2 regions of the Microbispora sp. NPDC046933 genome follow, and region 1 is predicted to be linked to the other one. Evidence: predicted binding sites of a transcription regulator. Region 1 holds the regulator's gene; the other holds the start of a gene.

What was found. The regulator LexA, encoded in region 1, represses DNA repair genes until DNA is damaged. The targets are predictions, from matches to a motif close to TCGAACANNTGTTCGA.
Region 2: the regulator LexA is predicted to act here: its motif matches at 3,937-3,952, upstream of recA (recombinase RecA).

Annotation. Positions count from the first base shown of each region.
Region 1 is NZ_JBEYWW010000016.1:66,944-75,995, reverse strand. It holds gene ABZ857_RS22045 (vitamin B12-dependent ribonucleotide reductase) at 134-3,022, opposite strand; gene nrdR (transcriptional regulator NrdR) at 3,152-3,622, opposite strand; gene lexA (transcriptional repressor LexA) at 4,054-4,770, shown strand; gene ABZ857_RS22030 (cellulase family glycosylhydrolase) at 4,864-6,519, opposite strand; gene ABZ857_RS22025 (PDZ domain-containing protein) at 6,712-9,052, opposite strand, start outside.
Region 2 is NZ_JBEYWW010000004.1:178,734-187,785, forward strand. It holds gene rny (ribonuclease Y) at 1-1,138, opposite strand, end outside; gene recX (recombination regulator RecX) at 1,419-2,042, opposite strand; gene recA (recombinase RecA) at 2,669-3,769, opposite strand; gene ABZ857_RS07175 (hypothetical protein) at 4,102-4,377, shown strand; gene ABZ857_RS07180 (ABC transporter permease) at 4,403-5,488, opposite strand; gene ABZ857_RS07185 (ATP-binding cassette domain-containing protein) at 5,485-6,363, opposite strand; gene ABZ857_RS07190 (transcriptional regulator) at 6,356-6,664, opposite strand; gene ABZ857_RS07195 (hypothetical protein) at 6,661-7,092, opposite strand; gene ABZ857_RS07200 (DUF3046 domain-containing protein) at 7,297-7,491, opposite strand; gene ABZ857_RS07205 (DEAD/DEAH box helicase) at 7,911-9,052, shown strand, end outside.

The sequences.
Region 1 (9,052 bases):
AGCTCCACGCTCGGCGCCCGAGAACGATCGCACGGAGGTACGACACTCTGACGGATGCCTCCCACCCGAACCCGAGTGGGAGGCATCCGTCATGGAGGTGATCACCGGGAGACGTGCCCGTACTTTCCAGGTTTCAGCTGCAGCCGCTGGTGCTGCCGCAGCCCTCGCAGACGTAGCAGCTGCCCGCGGGGCGCATCTTGGTGCCGCAGGTCAGGCACAGCGGCGCGTCGGCCGTACGACCCTGGTGGCTCTCCAGCGAGGCGCCGACCCGGCGCGGCTCCGGCACCGCCACCGGCGCGAGCTGCCCGTTGGACGGCTCCTCGGCGGGCTTGGTCTCGACGGGCGCGGACTGCGCCTTCTCGATGGGCGCAGACTGCGCCAGGGCGGCGGTGTCGACGTCCTGGAGCGCGGCCGGGTCCTCCCCGCGCTGCTGCGCGGCCCGCTCGGAGGCGGAGAAGATGCCCAGGGCGGCCCGGTCCTCGTACGGCAGGTAGTCGAGCGCGAGCCTCCGGAAGATGTAGTCCATCACGGACTGCGCCATCCGGACGTCGGGGTCGTCGGTCATCCCCGCCGGCTCGAAGCGCATGTTGACGAACTTCTGCACGTACGTGTCCAGCGGCACGCCGTACTGGAGGCCGATCGAGATCGCCACGGAGAAGGCGTCCATCACGCCCGCGAGCGTGCTGCCCTGCTTGGACATCTTGAGGAAGACCTCGCCCAGGCCGTCGTCGGGGTAGGACGAGGCGGTCATGTAGCCCTTGGCGCCGCCCACCGTGAAGCGCGTGGTGGTGCTCGGCCGCTGGTTCGGCATCCGCCGCCGGGTCGGCCGCGCGACCTCCACGACCTGGACGATCGGCTCCTTCTCCGCGGTCTCGGCAGGGACCTCCTCGGAGGTCTTCTTGGCGACCGACAGCGGCTGGCCGACCTTGCAGTTGTCGCGGTAGACGGCCAGGGCCTTGAGGCCGAGCTTCCAGCCCTCCAGGTAGACCTGCTCGATGTCGTCGACCGTGGCCGACTCGGGCAGGTTCACGGTCTTGGAGATCGCGCCGGACAGGAACGGCTGGACGGCCGCCATCATCCGCACGTGGCCCATCGGGGCGATGGCCCGCTCGCCCATCGCGCAGTCGAACACCTCGTAGTGCTCCGGCCGCAGGCCGGGGGCGTCCACGACGTGGCCGTGCTCGGCGATGTACTCGACGATGGCCTCGACCTGCTCCTCGGGGTAGCCGAGCCGGCGCAGCGCCCGCGGGATCGTCTGGTTGACGATCTGCATCGAGCCGCCGCCGACGAGCTTCTTGAACTTCACCAGCGCCAGGTCGGGCTCGATGCCGGTGGTGTCGCAGTCCATCATCAGGCCGATGGTGCCGGTCGGGGCGAGCAGCGACGCCTGGGCGTTGCGGTAGCCGTTCTTCTCGCCGAGCCGCAGGCACTCCTGCCACTGCCGGGTCGCCTCGACGTGCAGAGCCTTGTCCATGTCGTCGAGCGTGCGCAGGTCGTCGTTGGCCGCGGCGTGCTTGCGCATGACCCGCTTGTGCGGCTCGGCGTTGCGCTGGTAGCCGTCGTACGGGCCGACGATCCCGGCCAGCTCGGCCGAGCGGCGGTAGGACACGGCGGTCATCAGCGAGGTGATCCCGGCGGCGATGGCCCGGCCGCCGTCGGAGTCGTACGCGTGGCCGGTCGCCATCAGCAGCGCGCCCAGGTTGGCGTAGCCGATGCCGAGCTGGCGGTACGCCCGGGTGGTCTCGGCGATCTTCTGCGTCGGGAAGTCGGCGAAGGTGATCGAGATGTCCATCGCGGTGATGATCAGCTCGGTGACCTTCACGAAGGTCGCGACGTCGAAGCTGTCGTCGTCGCGCAGGAACTTCAGCAGGTTGATCGAGGCGAGGTTGCACGAGGAGTTGTCCAGGTGGACGTACTCCGAGCAGGGGTTGCTGGCCGTGATGCGCCCGGTCTCGGGGCAGGTGTGCCAGTCGTTGATCGTGTCGTCGTACTGCACGCCGGGGTCGGCACACTCCCAGGCGGCCTGGGCCATCTTGCGGAACAGCGACCGGGCCTCGACCTCCTCGATGACCTCGCCGGTCAGCCGGGCCCGCAGGCCGAACTTGCCGCCGGCCTCGACCGCGCGCATGAACTCGTCGGAGACCCGCACCGAGTTGTTGGCGTTCTGGTACTGGACGGAGACGATGTCCTTGCCGCCGAGGTCCATGTCGAACCCGGCGTCGCGCAGCGCGCGGATCTTGTCCTCCTCGCGCGCCTTGGTCTCGATGAACTCCTCGATGTCGGGGTGGTCCACGTCGAGGACGACCATCTTGGCCGCCCTGCGGGTGGCGCCGCCCGACTTGATGGTGCCGGCGGAGGCGTCGGCGCCGCGCATGAAGGAGACCGGGCCGCTGGCCGTGCCACCGCTGGACAGCAGCTCCTTGGACGAGCGGATGCGGGAGAGGTTGACCCCGGAGCCGGAGCCGCCCTTGAAGATCACGCCCTCTTCCTTGTACCAGTCGAGGATCGACTCCATCGTGTCGTCCACGGCCAGGATGAAGCAGGCGCTCACCTGCTGCGGCGAGCGGGTGCCGACGTTGAACCACACCGGCGAGTTGAAGCTGAAGATCTGGTGGATCAGCGCGTGCTTGAGCTCGTGGTCGAAGATCTCCGCGTCCTCCTCGGAGGCGAAGTAGCCGTTCTCCACGCCGGTCCTGGTGTAGACGCCCACCACCCGGTCGACGAGCTGCTTGAGACTCGACTCGCGCTGCGGGGTGCCCACCGCCCCGCGGAAGTACTTGGTGGTGACGATGTTGGCCGCGTTGACCGACCAGAAGTCGGGGAACTCCACGCCGTGCTGCTCGAAGTTGACCGAGCCGTCCCGCCAGTTCGTCATCACGACGTCGCGCCGCTCCCAGCGGACCTCGTCGTACGGGTGGACACCCGGGGTGGTGAAGACGCGCTTCATCTTCAGGCCCTTGCGCGGCCGCTTGCCGGCCCGGCCCCCCGCACCCGATACGGTGCCGCTCACGGTCTCCGTCATGACTTCCCCCTCCCAGGGCCCGGTGGAGCCCCTCTTTCGGACCACGCTCGTTACAACCTCATCGTCGCGCCGCCGCCACCGCGTCCGCGCCGTGCCCGCGCCCCGTCCCGGTCGTCCCGGGAGGCGCGCCTAGTCCTCGACCGGCTCCAGCTCGCCTCTGGCGGACCGGAGCCGCTCGATCTCCGCCTCGAAGTCGGCCAGCGTCTCGAATCCCCGGTAGACCGACGCGAACCGCAGGTAGGCCACCTCGTCGAGGTCGCGGAGAGGGCCCAGGATGGCCAGGCCCACCTCGTGGGAGGCGATCTCGGCCGCGCCGGTGCCCCGGATGCTCTCCTCCACGCGCTGCCCGAGCTGGGCGAGGGAGTCCTCGCTGACCGGGCGCCCCTGGCAGGCCCGCCGCACGCCGGCGATGACCTTCTCCCGGGAGAACGGCTCGGTGACCCCGCTGCGCTTGCTCACCATCAGCAGCACGGTCTCCTGGGTGGTGAACCTGCGCCCGCACTCGGGGCAGGTGCGCCGGCGGCGGATCGCCGCCCCGTCTTCGGCCGCACGGCTGTCCACGACCCGGGTGTCCGGGTGGCGACAGAACGGACAGTGCACTTCATCGCCTCCCTGAACGCACATCCCGAACACAAGGTGTGGTGAACTTACACCGCTGTGACTACTAGATGTTGTGGTCCAACCGTAGGAGTGCCCGACCTTGAACGCAAGTCGAACGGGCCATGGGAGAGGAAGTGCCTGTTCGGCGCGCGTGTCGCGCCTCCAGTCACGGCAGCCTCAACTGCCCCACGCGTAGGGGAATACGCCCTTTACGCGCCATTTCCAGCTGATTTCCGTACGGCTTCTGACCTGGGCGTACAGCGGTCAAAGAAGATCGGGTAAATCGAACACGGGATCGATCGAACTCCCGTACGATGAGACGGACGGCGAGATCGGCGATTTCGCTGGATATCGAACAATTGTTTGACGGTGATCTTGAATCGCGGTACGGTCGCTCTGTGCGACATGAGGAACACGGATTGAGAGGTGGCATCGTGAGTGACCGAAGTGAGCAAGCGGATGGCGTCAGCGACCTCGCGGTTCGCAGGCGCGACTCGCTTGGCCTCACCCCCAGGCAGCGGAAGATCCTCGAGGTGATCCGCGACTCGGTCCAGCAGCGCGGCTATCCGCCGTCCATGCGGGAGATCGGGGAAGCGGTCCAGCTGACCAGCACCTCCAGCGTGTCGCACCAGCTCACGGCGCTCCAGCGTAAGGGCTACCTCCGGCGTGACCCGCACCGGCCCCGGGCCCTGGAGGTCCGGCTGCCCGGCGAGCCGGTGCTGTGGGTGGATCCGGACGCCACCAGCGAGGAGGAGGCCGGGTTCAACCGGCCCACCGCGGCGTACGTGCCGCTGGTCGGCCGCATCGCGGCCGGTGGGCCCATCCTCGCCGAGCAGAGCATCGAGGACGTGTACGCGCTGCCCAAGCAGCTCGTGGGCGAGGGCACGCTGTTCCTGCTCCAGGTCTCCGGCGACTCGATGATCGAGGCCGCCATCGCCGACGGCGACTGGGTCGTGGTGCGGCAGCAGCCGGTCGCCGACAACGGCGACATCGTGGCCGCCATGATCGACGGCGAGGCCACCGTGAAGACGTTCAAGCGCAAGGACGGGCACGTGTGGCTGGTGCCGCACAACCCCAACTACGAGCCGATCCCCGGTGACGAGGCCACCGTGCTCGGCAAGGTCACGGCCGTCCTGCGCAAGCTGTAACCGGTCCGCCGGTTCCGGACGCCGCACAGGGACAAGCCCGGCGCTCACGGGAGCGCCGGGCTTGTGCTGTGCCCTGCGGGGCTTGTGCCGTCGTCAGGACGCGGTGCAGCTCACCGGCGACGGAACGCCGTTGGTGCCCGACCAGCTGCCGTTGAAGCCGAACGTGGTCGAGGCCCCGGCGCCCAGCGCGCCGTTGTAGGCCAGGTTCGTCACCGTGACGTTGGACCCGCTCGCGCTGAGCGTGCCGTTCCAGAGCTGGCTGATGCTCTGGCCGTCCGGGAAGGCCCACTTCACGGTCCAGCCCGAGATGGCCGAGGAACCCGCCTTGACCGTGACCTCGCCCTGGAAGCCGCCGGGATACTGGTTGGCGACCTTGTACGTGGCGGTGCAGGTCTTCCCGCCCGGCGACGAAGGAGACGCGGACGGCGACGCGGAGGGGGACGCCGACGGCGAGACCGACGGGGATGCCGAGGGGGACGCCGAGGGGGACACGCTCGGCGAGGCCGAGGGCGACACCGGCGGCGTCGGGTTGCCGCCCGTGGGCGGGATCAGGTAGGGCGAGATAATGCTCTGCTTGGCCTGGTCGACCGTCGCCCAGTCGTCCTTCAGGATGCCGCCCGTGTCACCCGAGTTGGGGTTCCACGACCAGTAGGTGAACGACATGCCGTTCACCCCGCTGCCCATGTACTTCATGAGCTCCTGGAGCCAGATCTTGTCGACGTTGCTGGCCAGCGTGGTGCCGAACTCGCCCACCATGATCGGCGCGATGTTCTGCTTGTACAGGTAGCCCCAGTACTTGTCCCAGATGGCCGGCATGTTGGCCGGGTACGACGGGTCGTCGAACCACGCCTGGTGGTAGACCGACGTGGCGTACTCGTGCGGCGAGTAGACGAGCCGGTTGGCCACGTTCAGCCGCACCGGGTACTGCCCGGCCTTGGTGAGGTTGCCGCCCCACCAGCCGCAGTCCTCGTCGTTGCTGGGGTCGTTGTCCCAGATGTTGGACAGGCCGCCGCTCGGGCAGCTCACGCCCTCCACGAAGATCAGCCAGTTGGGCTGCACGGACAGGATCGCGTTGCCCGCCCGCTCGGCCGCCAGACGCCAGTCGCGCGACTCGTCGCCGCAGCCCCAGCAGGAGCCGGTGGCGTTCGGGTTGGTGCCGTCGGCGTGCGGCTCGTTGTGCAGGTCCGCGCCGATCACGGTGGTGTTGCCGGCGTAGTGCTGGGCCAGCGACTTCCAGTCGCTGATCCAGGTGGACTCGGGGACGCCCGAGGTGTACCACAGCGCCGTCTGGCCCGCGCTGGTCGGCCGGTGCCGGTCGAGGATGATGCGCATGCCCTTCTGGCCCGCGTAGTCCACGACCTTGTCGAGGATCTGCAGCGGGGACAGGCCGATCAGGTCGGGGTTGGAGTACGTGTTGACGCTCGTCGCCTGCGCGCCCGGCTTCAGCGCGTCGTCGGAGAACGGCACCCGGATGGTGTTGTAGCCCAGGTTCGCCATGAGGTCGAGCTGGCTCTTCCACGGGTTGTTCGCCCACAGCCCGTGGAAGGTCTTGTTGTCGGTCTCCATGCCGAACCAGTTGATGCCGGTCAGCCGGACCGTGGCACCGGTGCTGTCAACGATCTTGTTCCCGCTGGTGTGCAGGTAGCCGGTGCCCGTACCGGCGGCGTTGGCCGGTGATCCGGTGACGACGAGAACGGTCGCCGCCATCGCGGCGGCGGTCGCCAGCCCGCCGAGAATGCGTCTGTACAAGACGTGCCTCCCACGTGGGGCGCACGCCGACGGTGAGCCATACGGTCAGGCGCGCACCCCAGACCACCGCCGGAGCGGTGGTGGTCGCGGCATGCCCTGACCGCACGCCTACATCGATATGACTAGTTTGTGGCTCGGGCGTAATTTTCTCCGTACGGCTGCCCGATCGTCAACGTCATCGGCAGCGGGGGATCACGGCAGCGGCGGCAACTCCGGCGGGGTGGCCGGCCGCCTCTCCTCCAGCGCCGCCAGGGCCAGCTCCACCGCCCGCGCCAGCTGCGGATCCCGCCCGGCGACCAGGTCCTGCGGCGTCACGACGACCTCGACGTCCGGGTCGACGCCGTGGTTCTCGACGCCCCACCCCTCGCCTTCCAGCCAGAACGAGTACCGGGGCTGCGTGACGACGGTCCCGTCCACGAGCGAATACGTCGAATCGATGCCGATCACGCCGCCCCAGGTCCGCGTGCCCACGAGCGGTCCGATGCCGCGGTTCTTGATCCCGGCGCTGACGATGTCCCCGTCCGACCCGGCGAACTCGTCGGTGACGGCCACGATCGGCCCGCGAGGCGAGTCCTCCGGGTACCTCGCCGGCTCGTACCCCCGGGCCAGCGACCAGCCGGTCACCCGCCGCTGCAGCTTCTCCAGCACCAGCTCGGAGACGTGCCCGCCGCCGTTGTCGCGGATGTCGACGACGAGCCCGTCGAAGTCCATCTCGGCACGCAGATCCCGGTGGAACTGCGCCCACCCGGTGGACATCATGTCCGGCACGTGCAGGTAGCCGAGCCGCCCGCCCGACGCCTCACGAACGAACGCCCGCCGTCCGGTCACCCAGTCGTGATACCGCAGCCGCGTCTCGTCGGCGACGGGCGTGACGACGACCCGGCGGGTCTCGCCGCCGGGGCCGGGCCGGACGGTCAGCTCCACGGGCCGCTCCGCCGTGCCGGACAGCAGTGCCAGCGGCCCGCGGACCGGATCCACCGGACGCCCGTTCACGGCGACGATCGCGTCGCCCTCCCGGACGGCGACGCCGGGCGCGAGCAGCGGCGAGCGAGCCTCGTGGTCGGAGGACTCCCCGGGCAGGATCCGGCTGATCCGCCACACCCCGTTCTCGTCCCGGGCGAGGTCGGCGCCGAGCAGGCCCTGGTGGCGCCGAGGATTGCGGCGGGCGCCGGCGGGCCGCGCGTACGCGTGGGAGGTGGCCAGCTCGCCCTGGACCTCCCAGAGCAGGTCGATCAGCTCGGAGTAGGCGCCGATTCGCTCCACGAGGGGGGCGTAACGGTCGAGCGTGCCCTGCCAGTCCACGCCGTTCATGTCCGCCCGCCAGAAGTGGTCGCGCATGAGCCGCCCGGCCTCGTTGTAGGCCTGCCGCCACTCGGCGACCGGGTCGATGGTCACGACCACGCGGTCCAGGTCGACGGTGACGACCTCGTCGTCGTCTCCGGTGGCGCGGGTCTGCAGGCCGTGCCCGCCATTGGCCACCAGGCGCGTGCCGTCGTCGCTGACCTCGAAGGCCCCGAACTCCCCGCCCAGCTCGATGACCTTGCGCTTGGCCAGGTCGTAGCGTTCGAGGACCGGCTCGCCGGGCTCGGTGCCGTCGCCGAGCTCGCCGGTGAGCGGGTGCCGCAGCCACAGCAGGCCGCCCTTGGCGGCACGCAGGTTCGAGTAGGTGCCGGCCGGCACCGGCACCGGCACGATGCGCGCCGCCAGCCCGTCGGCGTCCACCTCGGTCGGACGCGGCCGGTCGTTCTTGCCGTCGTTCTTGGCGTCGTTCTTGCCGTCCGGGCCGGCGTCGTCCTCCCCGTTGAAGCCGCGGCCCGCTAACGAGGGGTCGAACGGCGAGGGCGTGGTGGCCTTGAGCGGCACCAGGTACGGCCGGCAGCTGCTGGGAAACGACAGGTCGAAGACGTGGTTGTCGTAGACCGGATTGAACGTGCGGTCCGACAGGAAGGCCAGGAACTCGCCGTCCTTGGTGAAGGACGGGCTGTAGTCGTTGAAGCGCGGCGCAGTGACCTCGATCGCGGCGCCGCCGTCCACGCGGGCCAGTTTGAGGTGCCGGCGCCAGGGCTGGTAGGCGTGCGCCCACGCGATCCAGGCCGAGTCCGGCGAGAACGTCAGCTGCCGCACGTCGCCGTGGGTGGTGCGGTCCACCTCGCGGACGTCCCCGGAGCCGAGGTCCACCACCAGCAGCCGCCCGTCATGGGTGGCGACCGCGGCGTGCGTGCCGTCCGGCGCGGCGGCCAGGTCGAGCACCCGGCCGAGCCGGCCCGCGGCCAGTGTGCGGATCTCTCCGCCGGACGTGCCGATCTCCAGCGCGTCCTCGCCGGAGGCGTCCGACACCCAGACGGCCCGGCCGGCCTGCGGATGCGGAGAGGAGCCGAGAGCCCGCGGCAGCCGTACCCGGACACCGGGCTCGGCGCGCAGCGTGCCCGCGGGGCCGTCACGGTGCGTCACCCAGTGGGCGGTGCCGCGGATCTCGACCACGCTGGCCCGCCCGGTGCGGTCCGGCGCGAAGCCGCCGACGACGTTCCGCGCC
Region 2 (9,052 bases), on a different contig from region 1:
GGTCACGGTCGAGCCGCAGCTCGGAGGCCATGATCCCGGCGATGTGCGCCGACTCGATCAGGTGCTTCAGGACGTTCTGGCCGTAGGAGGTGCGGTAGCGGAGCTGGCCGAGCAGGGTGACCAGCTCGGGGTGCATCTCGGTGATGCCCAGCTCGACCAGCGCGTCCTCTCCCGCCCGCACGCACAGGTCCCGCACCTCGGCCTTGCTGCGCTCGTACGCCTCCTCGATGCGCTGGGGGTGGATCCGGCCGTCGAGCACGAGCTTCTCCAGCGTGAGCCTGGCCGTCTCCCGGCGGACCGGGTCGAAACACGACAGCAGCACCGCCTCCGGCGTGTCGTCGATGATCAGGTTGACCCCGGTGGTGGACTCGAAGGCCCTGATGTTGCGGCCCTCGCGGCCGATGATGCGGCCCTTCATCTCGTCGCCGGGCAGGTGGAGGACGCTCACCACCGACTCGGCCGTCTGCTCGGTGGCGACCCGCTGCACGGCCAGCGTCACGATCTTGCAGGCGCGCTTCTCGCCCTCCCGCCGGGCCTCGCTCTCGATCTCCCGGACGATCAGCGCGGCCTCGCGCTTGGCCTGGTTCTCGATCTCCTTGACCAGCTCCGCCTTGGCCTGCTCGGCCGTCAGGCCGGCGACCCGCTGCAGGATCTCCTGCCGCCGCTCGGCCACCCGCTCCAGCTCCTCGCGACGGTCGGCCAGCTCGGTCTCGGTCTCGGCCAGCTTGCGGGCCCGCTCGGTCTGCCTGCGCGCCTCCTCGTCGAGCCGCTGCTCCCGCTCGGCCAGCCGGTTCTCACGCCGTTCGAGGTCGGAGCGCAGCTCCTTGAGCTCCGTCTTGAGGATCCGCGCCTCCTCCTCGACCTCCTTGCGCATCAGCGCGGCGCTCTCGGCGAGTGTCTCCGACTTCCTGAGAATCTCCCCCGCGTCACGCTCCGCCTTCGTGCGGATCTCCTCGGCCTCGCGTCTGGCCCGGTCGAGTTCCTCGTTGACCTCGGCCTTCACCTCGGCGAGCTGCTCGGGCGAGGGGCCGGACGGTGCGACGACGCCGGTGCGGCGCATGACTATGACGAGGGCGGCGATCATCACGAGAGCCAGCAGCACCACCGCAACCGCAAGAACGATCACGATCGTGTCCATGCGCGCTCACCCCTCACGACAACTCTTGGCAGAGGTCACACGCGCAGCACGGCAGCGCCCGGTGGCGTCACCAGGACAAATATCGTCGCAATGCCCGGGCACCCCGAGGGGCGACCGATATGGCCCGAAGGCCGGTCAATGTCTCTCGTCCGTCGTGGTACACCGTTATGGCAATCCGCGCTGCGCGGAGTAACTCCTCACTGCGGTCGAGATTAAGCGTCAGAGAGGTAACGAGCAAGCAAAGATGCCCTGTCAAGTGACTTTTGCGTGGTGCTATGGCTCACTCGAAGGTATCCGGAAGCCCATCTGACGGGCTGCCTTCGGCCTCGATCGCCTCTCGGACCACCCGGAAGGCAAGGCCCGGCGAGTAGCCCTTGCGGGCCAGCATGCCGACCAATCTTCGCATGCGCGCCTGCGGCTCCACCCCGCGGGTGGCGGCCAGTTTTCGATCCACCAGCCTGCGCGCGGTCTCTGCCTCCTCGTCCGGATCGAGTCGCTCGACGGCGTCCTTGACCGTCTCCTCGGCCACGCCGCGCTGCCGCAGTTCCTGGGCGAGCGCGCGGCGGGCGAGCCCGCGACCGGCGTGCCGGGAGCTCACCCAGGCGGCGGCGAACGCCTCGTCGTCGATGAGCCCGACCTCCGAGAACCGCTCCAGCACGGCGTTCGCCGCGTCCTCGGGCACGTCCCGCTTGCGCAGGGCCTCCGCGAGCTGGGCCCGGGTCCTGGGCGCCATCGTCAGCAACCGCAGGCAGATGGCTCTGGCCACCGCCTCGGGGTCGGCCGACGGCCCCGCGCTCGCCGCCGTGCCCTCCTGCGGCCCGTCGGGAAGCCATCCGCCGGACCGCTCACGCTCTCCCCGGTCTCTCGGCGTCCCCCGCTCTCCCGGCGCCCCCTGGTCCCTCAGCCCTGGCCGGTCGCCCCGCCGACGGCTACGTCCCTGACGACGCCGCCCTCCGGCCCCGCCGGCCTCCCGACCCGCGTCGTCCCGCCCCCAGAAGCCGCCACCGCCGAAGCTCTCGGCGCCGCCGGAATCGCGCGAGCCGCGCCCGCCGCGGAAGCCGTCCGAGTCGCCGAAGCCGCGCTCGTCGCGGAAGGCACCATCGAAGCTCTCGGCCCCGCCGAAGCCCTCGGCCCCGCCGAAGCTCTCGGGCTGGTCCGGATCCTGGGCACGGCCCCGGGCGTCGAACTCGCCCGAACGGCGTCCTCGGCGAGCCCGGCGGCCTTCGCCGCCGGAGCGTGCCGGCCCGCGGGCACCGGTCTCCCAGGTGCCGTTCTTCCCGGCGTCGTTCTCCCAGGTGTTGTTCTTCCCGGTGCCGTTCTTCCAGGTGTTGTTCTTCCCGGCGTCGTCGGGGCCTGCGTCAACGCGGGTCTCGCGTCTGCGGATCTCCGCACGCAGGGCGGCGATCGTCGCGGACGCGTCCTCGGCCGACCCGGGCGGCTCGTCGGCCGGCCCCCAGGGTCCCGAGTTCCAGTCCCCCGGCCCGATCTCGTCGTCCGCGCCGGGGGGCTCGTCGCGCCTCATGCCTGCGCTCAGACGTCACCCGGCTTGGGCGCGCTGGCCGCCTTGCTTCCCCTGCCGGACGTGGGGGCGGGCGGCGCCGCCGGAGCGGCGGGCGGCTCGCTCGGCGTGTCGAGCCGCGGCCCGACACCGAGCTTCTCCTTGATCTTCTTCTCGATCTCGTTGGCGATGTCGGGGTTGTTCTTCAGGAAGTTGCGGGCGTTCTCCTTGCCCTGCCCGAGCTGGTCGCCCTCGTACGTGTACCAGGCGCCGGCCTTGCGCACGAACCCGTGCTCGACGCCCATGTCGATCAGCCCGCCCTCGCGGGAGATGCCGATGCCGTACAGGATGTCGAAGTCGGCCTGACGGAAGGGCGGGGCCATCTTGTTCTTGACGACCTTCACCCGGGTCCGGTTGCCGACCGGCTCGGTGCCGTCCTTGAGCGTCTCGATCCTGCGCACGTCCAGCCGCACCGACGCGTAGAACTTCAGCGCCTTACCACCCGTGGTGGTCTCGGGGCTTCCGAACATGACGCCGATCTTCTCGCGGAGCTGGTTGATGAAGATGGCGGTCGTCCGGGTCTGGTTCAGGGCGCCGGCGACCTTGCGCAGGGCCTGCGACATGAGGCGGGCCTGGAGGCCGACGTGGCTGTCGCCCATCTCGCCCTCGATCTCGGCCTTCGGCACGAGGGCCGCCACCGAGTCGATCACGATGATGTCGACGGCGCCGGAGCGGATCAGCATGTCCGCGATCTCGAGTGCCTGCTCACCGGTGTCCGGCTGGGAGACGAGCAACGCGTCGACGTCGACCCCCAGCTTCTTCGCGTACTCGGGGTCGAGGGCGTGCTCGGCGTCGATGAACGCGGCGATGCCGCCGCCCCTCTGGGCGTTGGCCACCGCGTGCAGGGAGACCGTCGTCTTACCGGAGGACTCGGGGCCGTACACCTCGACGATCCTGCCGCGGGGGTAGCCGCCGATGCCGAGGGCGACGTCGAGAGCGATAGAACCGGTGGGGATGACCTCGACCGGGGCACGCGCGTCGTCTCCGAGGCGCATGACGCTGCCCTTGCCGAACTGCCGCTCGATTTGCGCGAGGGCGGTCTCAAGGGCCTTCTCGCGGTCGTTGATTGCCATTGGGTGCCCCCTGGAGGGTGGTCGTCTGCATCGGTCACCGAAAAGCTACGGGGTGCCACCGACATTTTCCGGAGCTTCCCGCACGCCGCCCCGAAAGGCGGGCCGGGAGTCTGTCGCGCCCCGGCGCCGTGACGGCGCGCACCCCGGCGGCGACCAGTCCAATATAGCCGAACGACTGTTCGATCACATGCCCGAACCGCCGCCCCGCGCGGCGGGCGAACGGGACCCCAACCGCGCCGTTACATTCCCGGGCGTTACTCTGCCATGGTTGTCAGCGCGCTGACCTGGGACGATCCTTGTAGCAAAGCTGGATCTCCCGCTGGAGGGGCCACGTGACGGGCACCGGCGACTACAGCGGACAGCGCCTGGCCCACCTTGAGGCGCTGGCGGCGCGGCTCCCCGAGCACGGCCTCTCCGCGCGACTGCTCGGCACGGACGATCCGGTCCTGTCCGTCTGGCACCCGGGCACCGGCAGGCAGACGATCGTCTTCGCGACGCCCGCCGCGGAAGGGTGGATGTTCCTGTGGGCCCCGGGCGGCCAGGAGAGCGCCGACGATCCCGGCCGTGCGGCCGAACTGATCGGCCGGACGCTCTCCCGGCACCCCTGATCCTCCGGCTGACGCCCCCGCCCGGTCAGCGGACGACCTCGCCCAGCTTGACCCTGGCGCCGGTGCGGAGCACCGCCCGCCGGTAGACCCGGGCCGCGCCCAGCAGGACGGCCACCACGGCCACGACCATGAGCGCTCCGGCGATGAGGATCTCCCCCATCGGCACGTCGGCGGCCGCCGTACGCACGGGCATGACCATCGAGGAGAACGGCGGCACGAACGACAGCACGCGCGCGACCGTGCCCGCCGGCTCGACGGCGGCGAAGTAGGCCGTCAGGTAGGTGAGCGTCATGAGCATGGTCATCGGCGTCAGGACGCTGTTGAGCTCCTCCTGCCGTGACACCAGGGAGCCGAAGGCGGCGGCGAGCGCCGAGAAGAAGGCGTAGCCCAGCACGAACCAGACGACCGCGCTGACCACGATTCCCCCTGTTCCGGGCGGCAGGTCGGCCGTGAAGCCGGTCGCGAACGACGCCGACAGACCGGCGGCGATGACCACGACGAGGTTGACCAGCCCCAGCGAGCCCAGTCCGACGATCTTGCCGCCCAGGAGCTGCCAGGGACGCACCGAGGTGAGCAGGATCTCCACGATGCGGCTGCCCTTCTCCTCCACCACGCCCATGGCGACGAACATCGAGGAGTAGATGAGCAGGAAGAACAGCACCATCACGATCAGCGTGGCGATGCCGGTGCGCACGCCCTGGTAGCGGGCGTCGGCGCCGACCGACTCCACCGTCAGCGGCGTGATCGTGAGACCGGCCGCCTTGATCTGGGCGTCGCGGTGGGCGCTCTCCAGGATCAACCCCAGCCGCTGGTCGAGTTCGCCGTTCGCGAGGACCTTGTCCCCGTTGATCAGGGCCGCGTCGAGGTCCCCGTCGATCACGGCCTTCCGCGCGGCCGCCTCGTCCGGATACCGCGAGTACGCGAGCTGAGCTGCGGGCGGGGGCGCGTCGCCCACCACGCCGACGTCGTAGGTGTCGTCGCCGCCCAGCACCTTGGGCAGGAACGCGAGCGCCGCCACCAGGACCGCGCTGACCGCCAGACTGATCAGGTACGACCTGGTCCGGATGCGCGTGCGGATCTCCCGCTGGGCCACCAGCCACAGCCCGTTCATGCCACCGCCTCCCTGAAGATCTCGGCCAGCGTCGGCTGCCTGCGGCCGAAGTGCTCCACCCTGCCCGCCCCGATCGCCGTACGCAGGATGTCCTGGTCGTCGCCCTCCTCGCACAGCAGGACGTCGCGGCCGCCCTCGCGGGTCAGCTCGCCGGGCAGGCCGTCGGCCCAGCCGGGCGCGGCGTCCCTGACCACGACTCGCAGCACCCCGCGGCCTTCCCGCTCGCGCAGCTCGCCGACCGGTCCGTACGCCACCATGCGGCCCGACGAGATGATGCCGACCGAGTCGCAGAGCCGTTCGACCAGGTCGAGCTGGTGACTGGAGAAGATCACCGGCACGCCCGCGGCGGCGCGGTCCTTGAGCACCTCCGCGAGCGCGTCGACCGCCAGCGGGTCGAGGCCCGAGAACGGCTCGTCGAGGATCAGGACCGCCGGCTCGTGGACGAGCGCGACGGCGAGCTGCACCCGCTGCTGGTTGCCGAGCGACAGCGCCTCCACGGCGTCGTCGCGCCGCTCGACCAGGCCGAGCCGTTCGATCAGGGCGGCGGTGGCCGAGCGCGCGGTGGCCGGGGCGAGCCCGTGGAGCCTGCCGAAGTATTCGATCTGCTCGGCGACCTTCATCTTCTGGTAGAGGCCGCGCTCCTCCGGCATGTAGCCGAACGTGCGGCGGGCGTCGTACGTCACCGGGCGCCCGTCGAGGCGCACCTCGCCGGAGTCGGCGTCGAGCACGCCCATGATGATCCGCATCGTCGTCGTCTTGCCCGCGCCGTTGGCGCCGACGAACCCGAACGTCTCGCCCGGCCGTACGGTGAAGCCGACCCCGTCGAGGGCGGTCTTGTCTCCATAGCGTTTGCGCAGGCCGTCGATCTCAAGCACGGGGGGTCGCCTCCACAATTCGTCGCAGAACGTCCATGTATGTGTCGAAGGCCGTACGCCCCCGATCGGTCAGCGAGAGCCAGGTCCGCGCGCGCTTGCCGACGAAGGTCTTCTCCACCCGGACGTAGCCGGCCTCTTCTAGCGTGAGGATGTGCTTGCTGAGCAGCGAGTCACTGACCTCGATGGTGTCGCGGAGGAACCGGAAGTCGGCCTTGTCGGCCGCGGCCAGAGCAGCCACGATCGAAAGCCGCACCGGCGCGTGGATGATCTCGTCGAGCTCGTGGCGCGGGTGGGCGGTCATCGGTTCCTCGTCACGCGGAGGCCGCCGTACACCAGGGGCAGCCCGGCGAGCACCGACAGCGCGGCGAACACCGCCGTCCAGCCCGCCGTGGGCCGATCGGGCAACAGCCAGACACCGACGACGAACGGTGCCAGCATCGTCGCCACGTACGCGGCCGAGACCGGCCCGTTGATCCGCTTCATCAGCCGGTCGTGGACCCGCAGGCGGGCCCAGTACACGCACAGGGCGACCGTCAGCACGATCCACCCGAGCCCTGCGATCAACGGCAGCGGATGGCCGCCGAGGAATATCGCCGGCCAGTAGACCATCGTGGCCAGTCCCACGAACAGGTACGCCCGTCCGGGCCCGCGCGAGGAATGCCGGACCCGCCGCCCCACGCGCCCGATCTCCTGGAGAGCCTCATCCGGAGTGAAATGGTCTCCGCTCACTGCTTCCTCCGTGTTCATCCGCTCAACACGCTAGCAAGCACTCAACCGACGTTCAAGTGGTTGCCGTAGGCGACGGAGCACAGGGGTGATGGACGGAGCGGCACGTGACGGGGTCACGCCGCCGTGGTCACGTGGTGGAGTCGGCGGAGACCGCCGCCGAGCGGTAGCCGCCGGCGCGGTCTGCCGGCAGGCGGAGAAAGGGGGTCAGCGTAGCTTGGGGTCCACGTCGACCTCCTGGCAGACGGCCTGCCAGACCTGCTTGGCCGCCACGCCCTCCGCGAGGGCCTGCTCGACCGTGCGCCCGCCGAGCCCGGCGATGACGTAGTCCTTCGCCCACGACTCCGCGTACGCCTCGCCGAAGTGGCGGCGCATCCTGTTCCAGAAGTCTGTGAGGCGCATGCGTTCAGTATGACGCCGCGGCCGGGATGAGCCGTCCCGGCCGCTGCGCCGCGATCGCTTCCGCCGGCGGGAGGCGGCGTCACGTGACGCGGGTGCCGTACATCTCGCCGAGCGGGTCGGCGAGCAGTTCCAGCCGGGCGCCGTCCGGGTCCTGGAACAGCAGCCGTCTTCGCCGGCTGACCCGTTCCGCGCGGTCCGCCCGCAGGCCCTCGTGCCACGGCTGGCGGGCCTGGCGGGCGCGGTCCTGCCGGTCGATACGGCTCCCCCGCCGGGCATGTCGTTCTCCCTCCGCCGGACCATGTCGTCACGTCGCACGGGATCACGCCTGCCGGGGCCGCCTTGCCCCACTCTTGCCGCTCACCTGGTGACGGGATGGCGGCACGGCGTTTTCTGTCGGTGGGGCGATGCATGATGGGCAGGTGGGTGCGCTCGACTGCTTCAGCCCGGTGACCAGGGAGTGGTTCGCCGGCGCCTTCGCGACGCCGACCACCGCGCAGGAGGGCGCGTGGTCGTCGATCGCGCGGGGCGAGAACACGCTCGTGGTCGCTCCCACCGGGTCCGGCAAGACGCTCGCCGCCTTCCTGTGGGCCATCGATCGCCTCGCCGTCGAGCACACGGCGGTCCCGGCCTCGCCGCGAAACGTGGCGGCGCAGGAGGAGCGGCACGGCGGAACCGGCGCGGAGCGGCACGGCGAACCTGTGGCGGGGCGGGCCGTCGGCCGCGGCGGCGCGCGACGCGGCCGGAAGGACGGGGATCCGCCCCGGCAGTGCCGGGTCGTGTACGTCTCCCCCCTGAAGGCCCTCGCGGTGGACGTCGAGCGGAACCTGCGGGCCCCGCTCACGGGCATCCGGCAGACGGCGCTGCGGATGGGACTGCCCGCCTCTGACATCTCGGTGGCCATCCGCTCCGGAGACACCGCGGCCGAGGACCGGCGCCGCTTCGCCGCCCGGCCCTCCGACATCCTGATCACGACGCCCGAGTCCCTGTTCCTGATCCTCACCTCGCAGGCGCGCGAGGCGCTGCGCGGCGTCGAGACCGTGATCGTGGACGAGGTCCACGCCGTCGCGGGGACCAAGCGCGGGGCGCACCTCGCGCTGACGCTGGAGCGGCTCGACGCCCTGCTGCCCGCTCCGGCCCAGCGCATCGGACTGTCGGCGACCGTACGGCCGGTCGAGGAGGTGGCGACGTTCCTCGGCGGGTCCCGCCCGGCCACGGTCGTGCAGCCGCCCTCCGAGAAGGTCATCGAGGTCGACGTCGTGGTCCCGGTGGAGGACATGACCGAGCTTGCGCCGCCTCCGCCCGGGGCTGACGGCGAGTCGCCGGAGCACCGGAGGAGCATCTGGCCGCATGTCGAGGAGCACCTTCTCGACCTGATCGAGGCCCATCGGTCCACGATCGTCTTCGCCAACTCGCGTCGTCTGTCGGAGCGCCTGTGCACCCGGCTCAACGAGCTCGCCTGGGAACGCCGGACCGCCCACGCGCGGGGCGAGGGTCCGGGCCAGGCGGATCCGGCCCACTGGGCGGAGGCCTTCGAGGAGTTGCACGCGCAGTGGTCGGACCG